One region of the Teredinibacter franksiae genome, then DNA from elsewhere that is predicted to be linked to it. Evidence: riboswitches for the same ligand, from Rfam matches in the RefSeq annotation. Region 1 holds a riboswitch; the other holds the start of a gene.
What was found. A riboswitch is a leader RNA that binds a small molecule or an ion and turns the genes downstream of it on or off. The one in region 1 is predicted to bind cyclic di-GMP.

Region 1 (8,971 bases):
CCGTGCCAATGCATACACATGTGGACAAGCACGCGCATTATATTCATACCAAAGTGTGATTACAAGATATACAGATGTGATTTTAAACGACCACTTGAAATATATCCTGTAAACTCAAATTCAGTGGTTTTATACCATCCTCCCTCTGTACATATTTTAATCATGTGGTATCTTGTGCCACCGTCGCCCCCCCAAACACCTGTTTAACTGAACGGATCTATCTGATGTATAAGCTTTTTTTGCCCTGCCTAGCGGTATTCATAGCCACCGCTGTGATCCCGGCTCGAGCAGAAGCGAGCGCTAGCCCTACCGTGCAAACGCATCGCATTAAACTCGACAAAATCGAGCAAACCCTAAAAACCCTGCGTACGCAGTTAGCTACAGAACAATCGATACTGGAGCGGCACAATCACAATTTGTCGAATGCGGTAGAATTACAACGCCAGAGCGAACTTGAACTCAGCGTCGCAAGTACTGCTGCAGCGGCTAACCAAGACGAAGCTGTGCAACGGGATGCACGCCGCATTCAGATTCGCTTTAATCGCCACTCGGCCAAAGTCACCCGTCAGAAAGAGCGCCAAGTCCACTCCCTCGCCGTTATTAAAGCGCTGGAAACCAAAGTGAATGCGCTCCAGCAACAGAGAATTCGCTATACCAATGCCCTGCGCGACTTAGTGGAGCAGGACAAACAAAATGCAGCGAAACGCACGGAAAAAAAACCGCCAACACTAGGTTCTACCGGCAGCTTGGCACTTGAGCAGCCCAAGCAACCTATATCCTTTAGTTGGCCATACCTTAATCAGGCAACCGAGCAAAACATCGTGTTTGCACAACAAACGCTGGCAGAGCTCCAGCAGCTGAAAAAGCGCGGCGAAACAGATAAGGCTCCGCTAGACAAAGTTGAAATCCTTGCTCGACGTTCATTTGGTAAAGCAGAACTGAAATACCTCGGTAACAACCTTTATTCAGTAACGCGTTCTGTACAGGCAGGCCGCCAGAACTTTGCGCTATTTAACCAAGACCATTGGCATACCATCCCCAGTGAAGATGACGGTAAGCGCTATCGGTTTCTGTTCGATGTCTCTTCGCTCTCGAAGCCCAAGCTTCACCTATTCAAAGCTGATCTGCTGGCGGAGTAACTCATTGTAATGTTGACCACTCGTTTATACCGCGCAAGCGGCAGTTCGCGTCTGTACGGCTGTATCTGCGTATTATTCCTGTTATTCACCGGCGATATAGCATCGGCTAAGCACGTCAATGGTGTGGGCAGTTACCACGCACTAGGTAGAGAACAATACATTGCCAAATTATCACTTGCCACGCCCTCCACGGAGTCTAAATCGCTACTGCAACAAGACCTGCCCGCCACCATGGAGCTGCGTGTTGCCACCAAACGCATTCCCCAAAGGCGTTTCGTCTCCATGTGGATTGAGGCGATTACAGTAAACAATGATTCGGCCATGGTTCAACAGCACATGCAGGAACTCCTTAGCTTTAACCAACTATTTAAAGGCTCGCTGTATGAAGGCGATCAGTTGGTTATCGACTACCAGCCACAGGCGGGTATGCGTGTAATACTCAATGACGTAGCGCTGGGGGAAATTACTTCTGGCAGTTTTTTCCGCCTGCTATTGGCCAGCTGGATTGGCCCAGTACCGATCTCGTCTTCGTTTCGTAGCCAAATGTTAAGCCCCAACGATCAGGACGAAACACTAACTCAACGGTTTAGCAGCCTGAACCCCAGCCAGCTCCGCGCTTCAGATGTGGCCGATTGGCATCAGTCCGCACAGGAACAAGAACCAACCCCACCCGTGCAAGCAACACCAAAAGTGGCACAACCGGCAAGCACACAGCCGCAGCAGCTTACGGCGGTTCAATCTAGTATCGTCAGCACAACAGACCAACACAAACCCGAAAAAACAGAATTCCCTAGGCCAGCTGCCCAAGCAAAAGCACAGAGCGAAACAGTCGTTGCCGCTACGCCAAACACAACAGAAGCACAGCAAACTACCGACAAATCCCGAGCCACTAAAGCAGAAGAAGCGTCATTTACCCTGAGCGAAGAAACTTTGCAGGCGCAACAGGAATACTACGTTCAGCTCAGCAACCAGATTTTAAAGTATCAAGCTCTGCCACGGCAGGCTTTTCAGCGACGCCTAGAAGGCGATGTGCGCGTATTGATAAAAATTCATCGCGACGGAAAATTAAAATCACTGGAGCTGGCACACGATTCAAAACACAAGCTGTTGAACCAACAGGCCCTCGACGCCGTTGCCGAAGCGGCCCCATTTCCACCTATTCCCGCCAGTCTGTCCGGTGAAGAGTTCGCCTTTAGCGTACCGATGAATTATCGTTTACCTTATTAACGGCATTACTATTCAGCCGAATATCGGGTTACTATCGTTATTTTAGTAAGGAGCAGACGCAATGCCCCAACATCCGGCGCCGGGTATATTTTCCGGTTTAAGTAAAACGTTTTTCGCTGGGCTTCTGGCGGCGCTGCCGCTAGCCATTACCGTGGTCATTATTATCTGGTTTGGGGAAATGGTGCATCGCCACCTAGGCCCAGAAAGTTTTGTCGGCAGCCTGTTTGGCTCCATTGGCCTACAATTTGTTACCACCGAAATCACCGCCTATGCCATAGGCGTTGGTAGCGTACTATTACTGATTTACCTGCTAGGTATTACCGTTCAACTGGGTTTAAAGAGTCACTTTCGATTTTTAACCAGCGGTATAATCAACCGTGTTCCCTTGGTACGTACCATCTACCAAACCCTGTCAAAATTTATTACCATTTTTGAAGCTCAGGATCAGGCCGAGTTTAAGAGCATGTCGGCGGTTATGTGTTTTTTTGGCGGTGACCGCAATGGCACGGCGGTACTTGCGCTACTCACCAGCCCACAAGCCGTGGACTTTAAGGGCCAAGGCTACTACGCCATTATGATTCCAACTGCACCGGTTCCGTTTGGCGGCGCCATTCTCTATGTACCCGTAGACTGGGTAGAGCAGGTCGACTTCGGTTTTGATGGGTTGTTAAATATTTATATGTCCATGGGCGTGACCTCTGCCGAATATTTTCACAAGGCGACCGAAAATCAAGCAAAATAAACACCCCAGTAACGATCGTACCGTCGGCACTAGCCACTGAAAAACAGTACGTAATACCGTTAGAGCACATTATAAAAAATAGGGGAACCTCCATGCGAGCCACACAGTTACTCATCTCATTCATATTGATTTTGTCCGCCACCAATACAGTGGCAGAAAACAAAGTTAACCCCGATTACGTCTTTTTTAGCAGCGGCGATACACCCGACGGCTGGCACTGGGTTATCTCCGACCCAGGTAACTGGTGGCTGCCGCTAGAAGGCAACACCGGCGAGTCGGATAAACGCAAGGTTAAAATGGAACCCACAACCTTTCGCAACGAAGGCGATGCGGTGAAAGTCACTTGGAACAAAAAACAGATTTGGGGTAGCGTAGCCATCACCGGGCGCACAACCGATCTTTCAAAATATGCAGAGCTTTCCATGGTCGTCAAGCTACATAAAAAGCCGCGCAGCCTGGTAAAAATCAGCCTTAACTGTGGAAAAGACTGCAATGCAGAATTCCCTCTCACCCCCGCACTGAAAAACGCTCCCTTAAACCAGTGGTTTGCACTTCCCGTTGCGCTCAATTGTTTTTCGGCCAAAGGGGCCGATTTATCGAAGGTACAAACGCCATTGAATATTGGCACCGATGGTAAGTTGGAGCTATCCATCGCCGACGTAAAGATTTTGCCACTAAAAGAAGGCGAAAAAGGTTGTGTGGTAACCGAGGAAGAAGGTGCTACGAAAAAAGAACAGGAAAAATAGCATGCTCGCTCATGTGCAAACGCCAGTAAACGAGTTTGGCAGACACTCCAAATAAAAAAACGGCCGCTATTGCGGCCGTATAGACATTACAAAATAATATTCAAGCTTTTTCCGCTGGCAAATCGTTTTCACCCTTCACGTAGCCAAAGTTCGCCAGAATACCACCATCAACGTACAACACCTGACCATTCACAAACTCCGCCGCCTGCGAAGAAAGAAATAGAGCTGCGTTCGCAATATCCACAGGCTCACCCCAACGGGCAGCCGGTGTACGGGTCATAATCAGATCATTAAACGGGTGGCCATTCTCACGAATAGGCGCCGTTTGCTCCGTGGCAATGTAGCCAGGCCCAATACCATTTACCTGTAAACCGTATTTCGCCCATTCGCAGCACATATTCTGTGTAAGTAACTTTAAACCACCTTTCGCCGACGCATACGCCGAAACCGAACTGCGGCCATAAACGCTCATCATCGAGCACATATTGATTATCTTGCCTGCACGCTTTTCTATCATTTTGGGCGCAACGCGCTTAGACATGATCAGCGGCGAAACCAGATCCACGTCGATCACCTGACGAAAATCAGCCACATCCATTTCCAAAATAGGCGTTCGCTTAATGATGCCAGCGTTGTTAACGAGGATATCTATATCGCCAACATTTTTTTCAATTTCGGAAATGCCCTTATCTACCGCAGCTTCATCGGTAACATCAAACACCAGTGTGTAGATGTCGATACCTTCTTTTGCATAGGTTTCTTTTGCTGAATCAAGTCTTTCTTGTGAGATATCGTTGACACAAATTTTGGCGCCAGCCTTCCCTAAAACCTTGCCAATTGCATAGCCAATACCGTGGGTACCGCCGGTAACCAAGGCAACTTTGCCTGTGAGATCAAAAAGTTCGTTAATCATAAATGTGTCATCCACTGCAGACGTAAACGGTTAAGGCATAATAGCCGATAAAACTGGAGCCATTCTAGAAATTGGCCGACTAACCTTCAATTTGGTTAGATCTATTTGTGGAGTTTATTTGATTTAGGCCCAATACCAAAGGAGATAAAAGCTAAATTCACCCCTAACAACCAAGAACGAGACACTAACTAGCGCTCAAGGGCTGAAGATAGGGATCAACTGGTGAACAATTTGACCGCACGGCTCATCAATGAGTCACGTTTTGGCCCAAACGTTCGATAGTGATCAACCATGTAATGCGTGGGGTCAACAAAACAGTGAACACTCACTTCACTGTATATCTGCGGGTTACCTACATGGGCTAACATAAAGACTTTGTAGAGGTTTTTATTTGCTTCCCAGTGGGTAGAATGATAGTCCACATATGACATAACTAGCTGCTCACTGAAGCGTTTGGAGGTTTTCGCTGCGCAAATATCAGTGGCGTCCAGCATACCGAACGGAATCTGGGTGTAATCACGATTGGCGTCAAAGTACTTACCGGGGCTTTCCTTGTCATAGTTCTGACCCCACCAGTAAAACACCGAAGCGCACAGTAACGACACCAAAACCCCGGCAACCAACCGAATACCCGGCACCTGCCAGGGCGAGATTCCCTCTTCTACAATAAAAAGTCGCTGGTGAAGTTTCTGAGCGTGGTATTGAACGAAATCGGCAAACACCATATACATATTAAAATTCTCATTAGAGTGAATGGCGCAATACGCCAAAAATCTTGAGAATTTTAGGGAATGCCTACCCGTAGCTCTCGCGATCGATGTGTTCAGTTCTCTCAGCAACCGTTCGACCCACCTGCTGCTAATCAGCAGGGTCGGGCACTGGCTTTGCGCCCCCGCGTTCCCACGGGTTTGCCTTTTTGTGAGCCGGAACTTAACCGCCTCGCTACATTAGACTTTAGGACACCTCCATTAATGGCTTAGAGCTCAAATTCAATGTGTCGTACAACAATGCTTAAGCACATTATCCAGAAGTTACAGACAAGTCGTCAATTTCAAACATGTGTTTATCTAGACGAATTGTTTATAGTTGCACCGGTTTCGATTCCATACGCCTGCTTATAACAAAAAGCATCGCCATTGCGATAAAACAAACAACAGCATTCACAGCAAAAAGATGACGATAACCATAATTTTCAGCCAGTAACACAATGGCAATACTGCCCATTACCCCGCCAAGATTGATACTCTGAAAAAACAGTGTTGACGACGAGCTAGCGACCCCCAACTTACGCTGATAGAACCACGTAATACCCACGCCCGAAATAAATCCAATAAAAATAGCATTTAAAATTTGTAGGGCATAAATATGCCACAACGCTGTGGCTTGCCAAAGCCCAAGATTGAGTAAAAACGCCGCAAAGGCTGCCACCTTAATAAGCGACATTAATCGAAACCGTAATGTTAACCAACCAGCAAGAAACAGCATAGGAATCTCCAGCCCAGCGGCCAAGCCAAACACCCAGCCGGCGCCAAAACTGTCTACGGCTAATTGCTGTTGTAGGTACAAGGGTAACACCACCAAAAAAACCTGGTTAGCTGAAAACAGTAACGAAAAAGCAATCACGGTTATATAAATAGACCGCGTATGTGTTTGTGGCTCAGGAAACTCCCGAATCTCCACGGCCTTAACGGTATTAGGAAGAAAATAAAGTGCGACAAGCGCAACCACAAAATACAGCACACCTGCTGTGGCATAATGCTGACCAAAGTCGAGCAGTTTAAGCGAGGCAAACGCCAATGGCGGGCCCAACATCCAGGCTAGCGCAATAAACGCGCACAAACTGTAATTAAAAACGCGCGCTTGCTTTTCGGAAACAGCCTTTGCGGAAAACTCCTTAGCAATTTCAAATATTTGTCCGACAGCCACAAACGCCAGACTGTAAAGTGTAACGGATATTAATAATACCAGAGCGTAACTACGTGCAATGGCAAAACCAAAACACGCCAACCCACCCAACATCATCGCTGCTGAAATTAATTTTCGTCGATCCTCTATTTTGTCTGTCCAAAACGCAACGGCCTGTCCTTGTAAAAAAATACTTAACGAAGTGCAAACAAAAAATAAACCAATCAAAATTGGCCGAACGTAGAGTTCATTAGCGAGAAAAACGCTAAGGGTAGGAATAACAAGCGCGTATAAACCGCCGATTAGCATCGATGTTATATAAATGGCCAACACTGGAATCGACGTTAAAGATAGTTTTTCCACTAGACACAACCAAAGCCACTATTCGTTGTGCTATCTTACGCTGACGCCTGTGAAGCTAAGCTCAATAGGTAGCTGATGGTTCAACCACTAGCACGGGATCGGATGTCGTCCTTCGTGCTATTTTACAAATAGCTCGACACTCGGGGCTTTACCCCAACTACCCGATCGGCGGCATCGGCATAACAGCCCCTAAGCCCACCGGTTAAATTGTGGCTTCTTGCAAGTGATTACGGCCAAGATCTGTGTAGCTAGAAATTTACGTGGAATTTTACACGAAAAATTTTTCGCCAGGCATGCCAAAAAGCGCCAAGCTTGACGGAGAATACGAGTACTAGTTAAAAGTTACGGAGGATTACCCCCGCATTTTTTCAGCAATGGCATCAAGATCATCGCCTGATTCCAGCAGGTTGCCTATGGTAACCTTTGCGGTTTCAGGGTCGAGCTTTAAGTCAGTAAATAATTGGAGAGGCACCGGTCGAACCAAGTTATCACCGAAACCCGCTTGCCCCAACATCGTTTGTGCAACATGCACCAACTTGGCATAAACGCCAAACTCGCCTTGAAATGTGGGGTTATGCTGCTGACTCAAGGCCACGACAATTTCCTGCGGCATATTCCAGTTATCCATCAACCACGAAGCTACCTGATTGCCGGTAACACCCAGCATGTGTGATTCAATAGCCGCACGATTTACATGCGGGTTAGCTTTTGCCATTTTTTCAATATTAGTGAAGTAGGGTGGAAAAACCTCAGCCATAATAAGGTAACCAAAATTATTGAGTAACCCCGACAGATAGGCCATACCAAACCCTGGGCGATTTTCACGGTCAATACTGGTTACCAGCCCTTCCACTGCAGCAGCGGTATACACAGCGCCGCGCCAGTATTTAGCAATATGCAGCGGCGACAGGGTACGCATAGACATCGTTTTACCTAACGCTAAACCAAGCGCAAGGTTTAGCACCATATCGAAGCCAAGTACCCGTACGATGGCATCGTGCACCGATTTAATTTTTCCCGGTGCAGAGTAATAGGGTGATGCCGCCCAGCTCACTACCTGCGCTGCGAGGCTAGGGTCAATTTCAACAATATTCGCAAGGTCGTTGATATCGGCATTCGGGTCGGCGCGAAGTTTTATAATACGTTGTGCCGTTTCAGGCAGCGGGGGCAACTCCAAGGTTTCGTCAAGGCGCTGCTTAATCCGCTTTTGGGTAAAGCGTTTTACGGAATCGAAAATCTGCCCTTCATCGCTGCTTGGGTCGCCCGCCAAGTCTGGTACTCGCACCGAGCATTTTACCGGGTCGGAAGATTTTATAATGGTGCGAAATTCCTGCTGACTGATTTCCAGCATATCGCTTCCACCACCGGCATCCAGCCACAAAGTTTTCACCTTTAGTAACGACTCATCGACCAATGTTGGCATACCCTGCCAACGCGGCACCGCCGGTACGCCCGTAAGGTCATGCTCCTGCATCAAAGGTTTAATTTCTTCTATATTTACACCCTCAAAATGACGACCGGTAATTTGTTGCAGTGCTTCTAGGTCGACCATAGTGCCTCCCGGCAGTAGCACCTGCACCCGCCCCTGACTGTCTTGTAAAAGGACAGACTGAACAAGACTTGCCTGTTGCTTAGAGTGAACAAGCGCAATATTCGTCATACGTTCATCCATTTGGGCAATGCTGTAATTAACTTTCTGCGTATCTAACAGCTCTTGGATACTGGTGGGTAGGGGCACTGGCATTCTCCTGCGGTTGTCGCCGACCTATTGCCGACCTATTCCAAATCCGGGAATGGGCCATATAAAACAATAAAACCTATAAGTGTATTTTTTAATATAGACCGGGGCTGGCCTTTTTCTAGTGACGAAGGGAAAGTTTTGGCGTCGAATCAAGCTGAATGAGAAATGATAGAGAAATTATACCTGTGCATACAC
Region 2 (8,971 bases), 1.6 Mb from region 1:
CCTGAGGCTCCCAATAAAACACCCCCAGACCACGACCATTATTTACGGCACGAACTTTACTGATAACGTCGGCAACAACGTCTTGTGCATCGGGCTGATCCCAGGGAACACCCAGCTCGACAACCATAACGTCACGGTCGTAGCGCGACACCATATCGTTGAGGTTTGATAGGCAATTATTGTTTGCTGTTTGCCAATCTAGGCCAGAATGCATGGGGTACGAGGAAGCGCCAATAATATCGAATTTGCCACCATTATTGGTCAAGCCATCAAATATCCAACGGAAGTTGGCGTTGTCGTGGCAGTTCGCTAAGTGCACCACAACCTGAGCATTAGGGAACACCTCTTTTACCGCCTCATAGCCGCTGTTAGTGAGCCAGGCGTAATTTTGCATGTTGACCGACGCCCGGCCATCGTCCCAAAGCATGCCGTTGTTAGTTTCATTACCCACCTGTACCCACTCTGGGGTAATACCGGCGTTTTTAATGGCCGTAAGCGAATCGCGTGTATGCCACCATACTTGTGACATTAGATCTTCCATAGACAAATTCGCCCAAGCCGCTGGCTTAGTCTGCTGCCCTGGATCGGCCCAAGAGTCGCTGTAGTGGAAGTCGATTAAAATACGCATTCCCGCAGCCTTGGCGCGCTGAGCTTTGGCAATGGTATCGCTTATCCCGCTCCAGCCTCCGTTTGGGTTAACCCAAACCCGCAGACGAATGGAGTCCATACCGTGTTCTTTTAGAATCTCAAAGAGATCGCGTTCAGTGCCGTTATCGTCGTAAAAGCGGTAACCATTGGCCTCCATTTCGGTTAGCCAACTGACATCCGCACCCTTCGTAAACGCGTGAGCTTGGAAAGCAATCGCAAAACTCAGAATTGCGGTAACTAGAACGGCTATTGTCTTAAAGTAAGCTGTTCGGAGCATACATGTATCCTCAAATTATGGTTATACGCCAGCCTGCTATCGCAGCCAGCTAGAGATCACATCGTGGTTTAGAAACCCGTAAAAGAAACAGCTGTAACATTTATAATTATTGGGTTACATCAGTAAAAAAAGGTAAACGTTTACCTGCCAGGTTTTGCCGAGTATATAACCATTATTTTAAAGATAATAGGTAAACGTATCAGATTATTTTTTACCCTACTTATCTGTGGCGGCAGATTCAGCAACCACCTCCCATTCCTCACGGCCTGGCAAGATGAATGCCTCAATTACCCGCCAAAAACTAAAATAATGCCAAAAACGCGTTTTGGAACCTGCAGACGCCGCATCTGGGCTAGAGTGAAAGTAACTCCATTTAACGAGATCCCACGTGTGCGGCGAGGCAATAACGGAATGGCTTTATATCGGCAGTATGTTTTCTTTGTATTTTTACAACTCAGTGTTTTACCCACCGCTGCTGAAACCCTCACCATTCGTCACTTCCCCTTTGAAGGAGAAAAAGAAAAGTACATGGAAGGCCTGGTGGAGCTGGCGCTAAGCTATTCAGACCTAGACGTTCAGTTTGAAGTAAACTCGCGCGCTAACTATACCGACCTTGATCGCAGCCAAATGGTTAACGCCATTGAGCAGGGAGAGATTTCTATTATGTGGTCGGGCACCTCCAAACAACTAGAAAAACAACTACGGCCCATTCGTATTCCTCTGTACAAAGGGCTACTGGGTATGCGCTTACTTTTGATCAGCCCAGATCAACAACAAAAATTTGATTCGGTTCACAGTATAGACGCGCTGAAAAACATCCGCCTCGGACAAGGTAAAGGGTGGCCAGACGTAACTATTCTGGAGAACGCTGGATTCAACGTAGTGCTGTCACCCACCTATGAAGCGCTATTTGGCAAGCTAAACGCAGGAGAATTTGATGCATTTCCACGAGGGCTACAGGAACCTTGGGCCGAAATTAAATCAAACCCAGGCATCCCCCTCGCCGTTGAGAGCAACTTATTACTGGCCTACAAGCTGCCCACCTACTTTTTTGTCAGTAACCAAAATACGCAACTGGCGCACGCTTTGGAAAACGGACTGAAGATGGCAATTGCCGACAAAAATTTTGACGATTACTTCTTTTACAGTGACCAAGTAATGGATGCTTTAAAAAACGCCAATGCGGTGGGCCGTATTATACTTTCCATAGACAACCCCTATCTGCCTCCAGGCACACCCGTAGATGAAAAAGCCCTTTGGCTCGATATTGGAGACTTGTAGGCAGTCGAGACAATGAGCACCCGTTACAATAATAAGAAAGAACCAAGCTCACTGTACTTCCACTCACGGACATGGATCTAGGAGCACGTGTTGTTCGTTAGACTATTACTCATTTTATTTGTGCTTTGGTATACCTCCATAGCAAGCGCAAAGGATCTCATACGCCTACCCAACGTAATGGGCAGCTCAGACCCCCTTGCATACCAATTTGAACTGACCGCAATTAGGGCCGCATTGGAAGCAACCGTCGCCGACTTCGGCGAGTATGAGGTAAGCCACCACCCACGCTTTATGCCTCGCGCACGCCTACTCAAGGAATTGGCCAGCGGCAACTTGATAAACGTAGCGCCAGCACCTACCCGAACCGAATGGGAAAATCAGGTAACACCCATTTATTTCCCCCTTCGCAAGGGTACTCTCGGCTTCAGAATTTTTTTAGTCCACAAAAATAGCAAAGCGCTATTTAGCAAGATAGACAGTATTGCATCCCTCAAAAAACTGAGTGCTGGGCAAGATTACTCCTGGAGCTCGGGCATCCGCATGCGCTCCCTAGGCTTCCAAATATACAGTGATACCAGTGTTAAACGTTTCTATGACATGCTGAACCACGCGCGCTATGACTACTACCCAAAAGCAATTTACGAGGCTCGTCGAGACGCAAAAAAAATAGCGCTAAGTCACCCGAACATAATCGTTGAAGAGACAAAAATGCTTCTATTGTTTCAACCACTTTACATTTTTGTATCACCTCACGAAGAGCGGCTTACCAAGCGCATGAGAACGGGCATATGGAGAATCCATCACAATGGCATTTTCGACAAAATATTCGCCAATTTTCACGATGTAAAACAGATGAAAAGAGACGTTGATAAACGCCAGATATTCACCACCATCAGCCCCCAGGATTTATTCAAGCACCCCGCCTTTGCCGACCCAAATTTGTGGTTCTACGGCTGGCCAGGATCGACAGACCCTCATCTATAACCGAAAATTGGGTTCTATAACTCAACAAACAAAATGACGCCTCCTGTCTTGTCGGTTGAAATAACGCGCCAAAATAACGTTGATTTTATTTTTAGGTCCTTGTACAGATTTCAACTAAGACTGGTATCTTTATAACCAATAGCGGCCGGCAGATTACAAAAAAACTCAAAAAAAATGCCTAACCACCTGTTTTAATTCACTATCTTATATTTCCGTTATTTTTTGTAAAAATTGAAACCCATTCCGGAAACGTTATGACGCACTTCACATTTAGTCATTTTGTGTTATTTTTTAACGTATATTGTTAACTGCAAAAGGCAAGTTGCTTCGAAAGAGCAACACGCAAAGCTACCGGTCTAAGGATTAGTTCTAGGGCAGCGGGGTTACCAGATGGCACGAATATTTTACTATTGTCCGTCTCTACTGGTTTTTCCTCGTCCCCCACTTTAGCCACACAGTTTTTCTGCCATTAAATCCGAAGCGGAAGGGTGAACATTGGAACTGGAAGAACGAGAAATACCTATAAGCGAGCTAAAACCTGGAATGTATGTTTCCCGTCTGGACGTGCCATGGGAATTAACCAGCTTCCCTTTACAGGGTATTAGAATTGAATCCTCAAAAGATATTCAACGGTTGGCAAGCTATTGCCAGCGCGTTTATATCGATCTTGCTCGACAGCGTTCTGCGGAAAAATCCGTAGATACCCACAGCCCCACGCAGGCCATATCCACGAAAAAATCAGTACAATCAACGAAACCCGCCTGGAAAAAACACTGTGTCGAAAAATACAGCATTAGCACTCCCCAGCAAAAAGAGCTGAATGCCTGTACCGACATCATGAACGATTTGGAACGTAAGGTGTACCATCTCTGCGAGCATACTTTACGGTGTAGAAGCGCAAATGTTGTGCAGCTCTTAGATTCAGCCACTCAAATTGTAGAAAGCGTTATTCGCAACCCCGACGCATTAGCCTGGTTATGTCGAGTAAAGAAAAATCGGCAACCCATTCACATGCATACCATGCGCCTTTCTGTCTGGGGGGCAATTGTAGGTCGACAGCTAGGCCTAAACCGATATTCCATCACTCATCTTTGTGGTGCATTATTAATGACGGGCATTGGGAAAAGTGCCATACCCGAAAAAGCGCTTGGTGGTTACAGCCCATTTAAGTGTTCGTTCGAATACAAAAAACATTTACAGGAAACACTGTATCAACTTAAACAACTAAAAATCAGCGACAGCAACATCTATGAAACCCTAGAGTCTTACTGCGAGAGAATCGATGGAACAGGGTACCCCGATGGTATCCGTGAAAATACTATTCCGTTTTTATCTCAAGTATGCGGGATAACTGAAGCATTTGAGTTGCTGGTTAACCCTTACCATATGACACGGGCGATATCCCCAGCGCACGCCATTTTTTTTATAAATAAATTTAAAGGCGTTCTATTTGAAGAAACTCTAGTTGAAGAATTTATAAGAGCGATAGGCCTATACCCAACCGGAACACTAGTGGAGATTAGCGACGGCCAGCTTGGCGTTATTATTGCAAAAAACCATAAAAATAAATTTCGCGTCAGCGTTATACCTATCATTAACTCACAGGGCGAGGTTATACAAAAATACACTGTTTTAGATCTGTCATATACCAAAAGTATTGAGCATACTTTTATTCGAAAGGGCATCCCTTCCAGCACGATTCCGCGCGGTCTTCTGGAGAACGCCCACCACTGGATGTTTAAAAATGGCACCTCTATAAAGTCACTTATTGACACACTATTCTAGTCACAAGTACCATTTAAGATGCCCCGAAAAAATACTATGTTATCGATTCATTTATCTGACAGATATCTCTAATAATTGATTTTTTCTTCTCTGTACGATCTGGCAAGCGTTAGCGTAAGGTGTAAGGCGTACTGCGCAGCGGAAAGCTAGCTTCGTTCCCAAGTAGGACAACACTGGAATAAGGTTTGCGTGACCGCGCCCTCAACACTACAAGCGATGAAAAACCTAGGCAAAATATGACTGTAACTATTCGTCTTGAGCAATATCGCGCAAAAGCACACTTTTCATTGTTTCTAAGGTAAACGGTTTAGTCACGAAGTAATCCATACCCACCTCTAAGGCCCGTTTGTGATCGGACACATTGCAGCGGCTGTTAACGCAATTATTTTCGGCTGGCTTCTTCCCCTCAATTGCTCTCTAATTAACTGCGTTGCTTGAAAACCGTCCAGCTCTGGCATTTGCACATCCATCAGAATAAAATCGAAATCTTCCTGTTTGTTTTTCTCTACCGCCTTGGAAGCGGGAGTTGCTGTCTTTGTAGTAGAAGAGGTCTTGCAATTGATCCTGCATGTGCATAAAAAAACGTGCAGATTCTCGCGATTTTTCCGCTTCGGCGTGACTATCGGAAATGTCGATAATACACGCGCAACCGTCCACGTCTCCCGTTTGGATAAAGGAACACTGCAACCAGTAGTCCTCCCCAAGAAAGTTACACAAATGCAATTCGCTGTTAAAACTGGCTTTATCACGCAGCGCGATTTTTTTGTCCAAAATCCAAGTTTTTAGCCTGCTTGTTGAGCTGCTGCCAGATAAACGGACATACTAAGCCAGCGCGCTTTTAGCATGACCGGAGAATACCTTGGGAAACATGTGATCGACAAAGCGGCAATTCTGCCTCAACTATCACGGCTTACCGCCAACACTGACACTATAGGCGCCGACCGAAGTCGATAATAAGCGGTTTTCATCGGAATACTATTTGATGGAAGGGGGGGGGGTAGCCCCCCAAAGGGATGCTTATCAGGTTTTAAACTCTACGCGTGGCACAGCTGTTTTCTTGTAGTCCACTTTTGGTGAACACAAATGTAAACGCTGAGATTCAACGCCAACATCTTTAATCAACCTAGCTTTAATGGCTTTTGCTCGCGCATCAGCCACTGCAATTGCCTGCGTATACTGCTCTGGAGTAAGCGTTGCTCCCGGTGCAAGCAATATGTCTTCCGGTGTTGCAATACCGCATACGCTTACCACTAGGTTTTTTTTGTCGGTCATCAGTAGCCCTAGCTGTTGAAGAAAAACATTCTGCTGTTCAGCGGGCAGGGTTTGCTCTGGTGCGTAGGACAAATCTTCAAATCGAATTTTTAGCGCAGCCGAGCCTGCCGCCATGGCCACAGACACCACCTCACTATAGGGCACGAACATAGTCATTAAGTAACTTTTCGCCTGCGCCATGGCGACTTTTCGAATAACCATACCCACCACGTGGCTCGCATCAAAGCTTGGGTCATTCACATCGCCTTTTATGGGTATTTTAAGTTTAATATTGCCCTTACTATCCTTGAGCATATCCAATGCAACATTTAACGGAATGGCCGTCTGGCCAATAAGATTACTCTCGTCTGTACTTTTTTGGCTGCCTTTAAAGCTCGCCCCTCGTAACAGTATCTTAGCGCTGCTATTTAACTCATCTTCGGTGACGGTAGCCTTTAAATCCACGTCCAGCTGCCCACGTTCAACTTCAAAGCCTAGCGCGTCGCGTAAATAGGGCGCCACCTCGTACAACGGGAATTCACGCAGTTCGCCCTCCGAAACAAGATTCAGCTTGGGCGTAAAAGGCTTCACCCAACCCGATAAGTGAGACCGAAAGTATTCTGCATCCCTCACTTCCAGCATATAGTTCGATTGCTGATCGGGGAATGAAGTATCAATATTGTTTATTTCCGCCTTCGTCAGCTCAAATGTTTTACTAAAACGATGTTCATGGCTTTTATCGTCTACCAATATTTTGAACGGATCTGCCAGTTTAAATTCGCCAAGGCGAATGGCAAGCTGCTGTGGATGTTCCGCAGGCTGTTCAGGCGCAGAGACCACTTCAACGACGTCGGCTTTGTTTTCTGTGGTTTCTTCACTTGCCTGATCAGCAGAGAATATTGCCGTGTCGAACAACGTCACTAACTCGCCACTTTCGGCAATATGTACATTTGCAACAGAAGCACCCAATTCAATACTCGCAATTTGTAACGACTGAGCAGACGCTTCCAATTCCGATATACGTAACTGCTCCGCTGAAAACAGTGGTGGTAATTCCTGCTCGTGGCTAACGGTTGATAGTACAATTTTTTCAAATACCACCTCCGGTGACTGAGCAATAATTACACCATCCTCCATTCGTAATTTTATCACGCCTGAATTAAACTGATTCAAACCCAGTAATTTGTCACCCGACCCCTGCGCATCTACCGCAAGGTCGGTAAGCTGTAGCTGCAGATCGGTAGCCATATCGGAAATATCACCTTGCAGGTTCATGTTCGCCTGCAGGTTCTCTATGGAGAAATTCAGCTCAGTCAGGCCCAAGTCCAACAATTCGTCGGCGAATTGGCCATCGTTGACCGTTATATTCACACTAGCCTGCTCAACCCTCAGCGCGTCTTCTGTCAGACTGAGCGAAGTATTCAATTTCACCTTTGCCTTTGCCGCGAGCGCTTTAATCGAATCGGGAAGCAGATAAAGCACACTATTAGGTTGCAGGTTGTCAACGGATAAATCTAGCTCAATAGACTTTACCCCTTGGTCAACAGAAACGTCAGTCTTTACAGCAAGCTCGGCGCCATCTAACTGCCCACTAAAGGCGAGTGAGGAGCTAAATACCTGCCCACGGTATAAACTGCGAGCAATTTCCAAATTATCAATATGGAGGCGATGCGGCTGCCCCTGATTGACAACCAAAAAAGTGATGTCCATTAAGACTATTTCCGGTGCCGAAATAGTAAAGCCTAGGCCTTCACTAGGCTTAGTACTCGTAGGTATTTCGGCTTCACTCTCAGCCCCTTCCTGAGCAGGAAGAGACAACCCAGCAACTCGAAACTTGTCTCCGCTTTTTTCCAGTTTTAGGGTCATTCCTTCTACCGTTACCCTGTCAACGCGGACCTCTTTGGTCAGCAATCGCCATAAACTGTAATCTAGGTATAACGCTGTCAGATGATAGGTTTCGCTATCACCCTGCTTAAAGACTAAATCGTTAATGGAAACTCGAGAGGTAAAGGGGTTCAGCCGCACGACGCTATCGCCACTCAATGTTAACTGGCGCGGAGCTAATATGTCGGTAAGGACGTGGCGAACTACAAGAGGTGAGAGCAACCACACGAGAGAATAGAGGGCCACGACAAAAACAACGACTCCGATTCCGAGTCTCTTAACAATTTTCATTTATATTACTTTCCATAGAAGACCTACACATCGCTGCGATGCAACATATAAGATCAGATACATAAAAACGCTTACCACGCAGCCAGCAGACGAAACAAGACAATCACCCTGAATTGGCGCTATTGAACATGCTAATACCGCTCCCCGCCAAAGGAATCTCAATTTTATTCACGTTCTTTCAAGTAGCACTTCGATCGGTGACAGTGTAATCAGTGCCAAAACAGGAAGCGATCAAACTGACTAAATGTGCGCCAAAAACACAACGCTTTCACCGCAAATAGGTTTCATATTTTGGATCTCTGCACCTACTTTTCAAACCCATAGCAGCATTACCCTTAGCCCCCCGAAAATTTCGTATCTATACTTAGTCGGTTATAACGTGAAAATCGAGGTGAATGTGTACGATCGGGCTTATTCAACGCTACGCCTTACCCTAGCGACCATGGCTTTTCTACTGCCCATGTCGCTGGCGGCCGAATATAGCGAGCTTCACCTCAACATTCCAGCTTTTAAGCCCTACCAATATATGGAAAAGGGTAAACCAGGCGGTGTCGGCGTTATAAAGCTGAG

Region 2: another riboswitch for cyclic di-GMP. It lies ahead of H5336_RS16395 (cyclic di-GMP phosphodiesterase); the one in region 1 lies ahead of H5336_RS09580 (hypothetical protein).

Annotation. Positions count from the first base shown of each region.
Region 1 covers NZ_JACJUV010000001.1:2,305,870-2,314,840, forward strand. Annotated here, with positions in the region: gene H5336_RS09555 (hypothetical protein) at 225-1,139, shown strand; gene H5336_RS09560 (TonB family protein) at 1,149-2,366, shown strand; gene H5336_RS09565 (DUF502 domain-containing protein) at 2,428-3,108, shown strand; gene H5336_RS09570 (putative glycoside hydrolase) at 3,201-3,854, shown strand; gene H5336_RS09575 (gluconate 5-dehydrogenase) at 3,955-4,767, opposite strand; gene H5336_RS09580 (hypothetical protein) at 4,983-5,498, opposite strand; cyclic di-GMP riboswitch class I at 5,599-5,690, opposite strand; gene H5336_RS09585 (MFS transporter) at 5,848-7,035, opposite strand; gene H5336_RS09590 (aminoacyl-tRNA deacylase and HDOD domain-containing protein) at 7,388-8,773, opposite strand; gene recG (ATP-dependent DNA helicase RecG) at 8,954-8,971, opposite strand, start outside.
Region 2 covers NZ_JACJUV010000001.1:3,912,973-3,921,943, reverse strand. Annotated here, with positions in the region: gene H5336_RS16410 (glycosyl hydrolase 53 family protein) at 1-925, opposite strand, end outside; gene H5336_RS16405 (transporter substrate-binding domain-containing protein) at 1,337-2,206, shown strand; gene H5336_RS16400 (hypothetical protein) at 2,297-3,190, shown strand; cyclic di-GMP riboswitch class I at 3,497-3,581, shown strand; gene H5336_RS16395 (cyclic di-GMP phosphodiesterase) at 3,686-4,975, shown strand; gene H5336_RS16390 (response regulator) at 5,311-5,724, opposite strand; gene H5336_RS16385 (DUF748 domain-containing protein) at 5,996-8,401, opposite strand; gene H5336_RS16380 (transporter substrate-binding domain-containing protein) at 8,781-8,971, shown strand, end outside.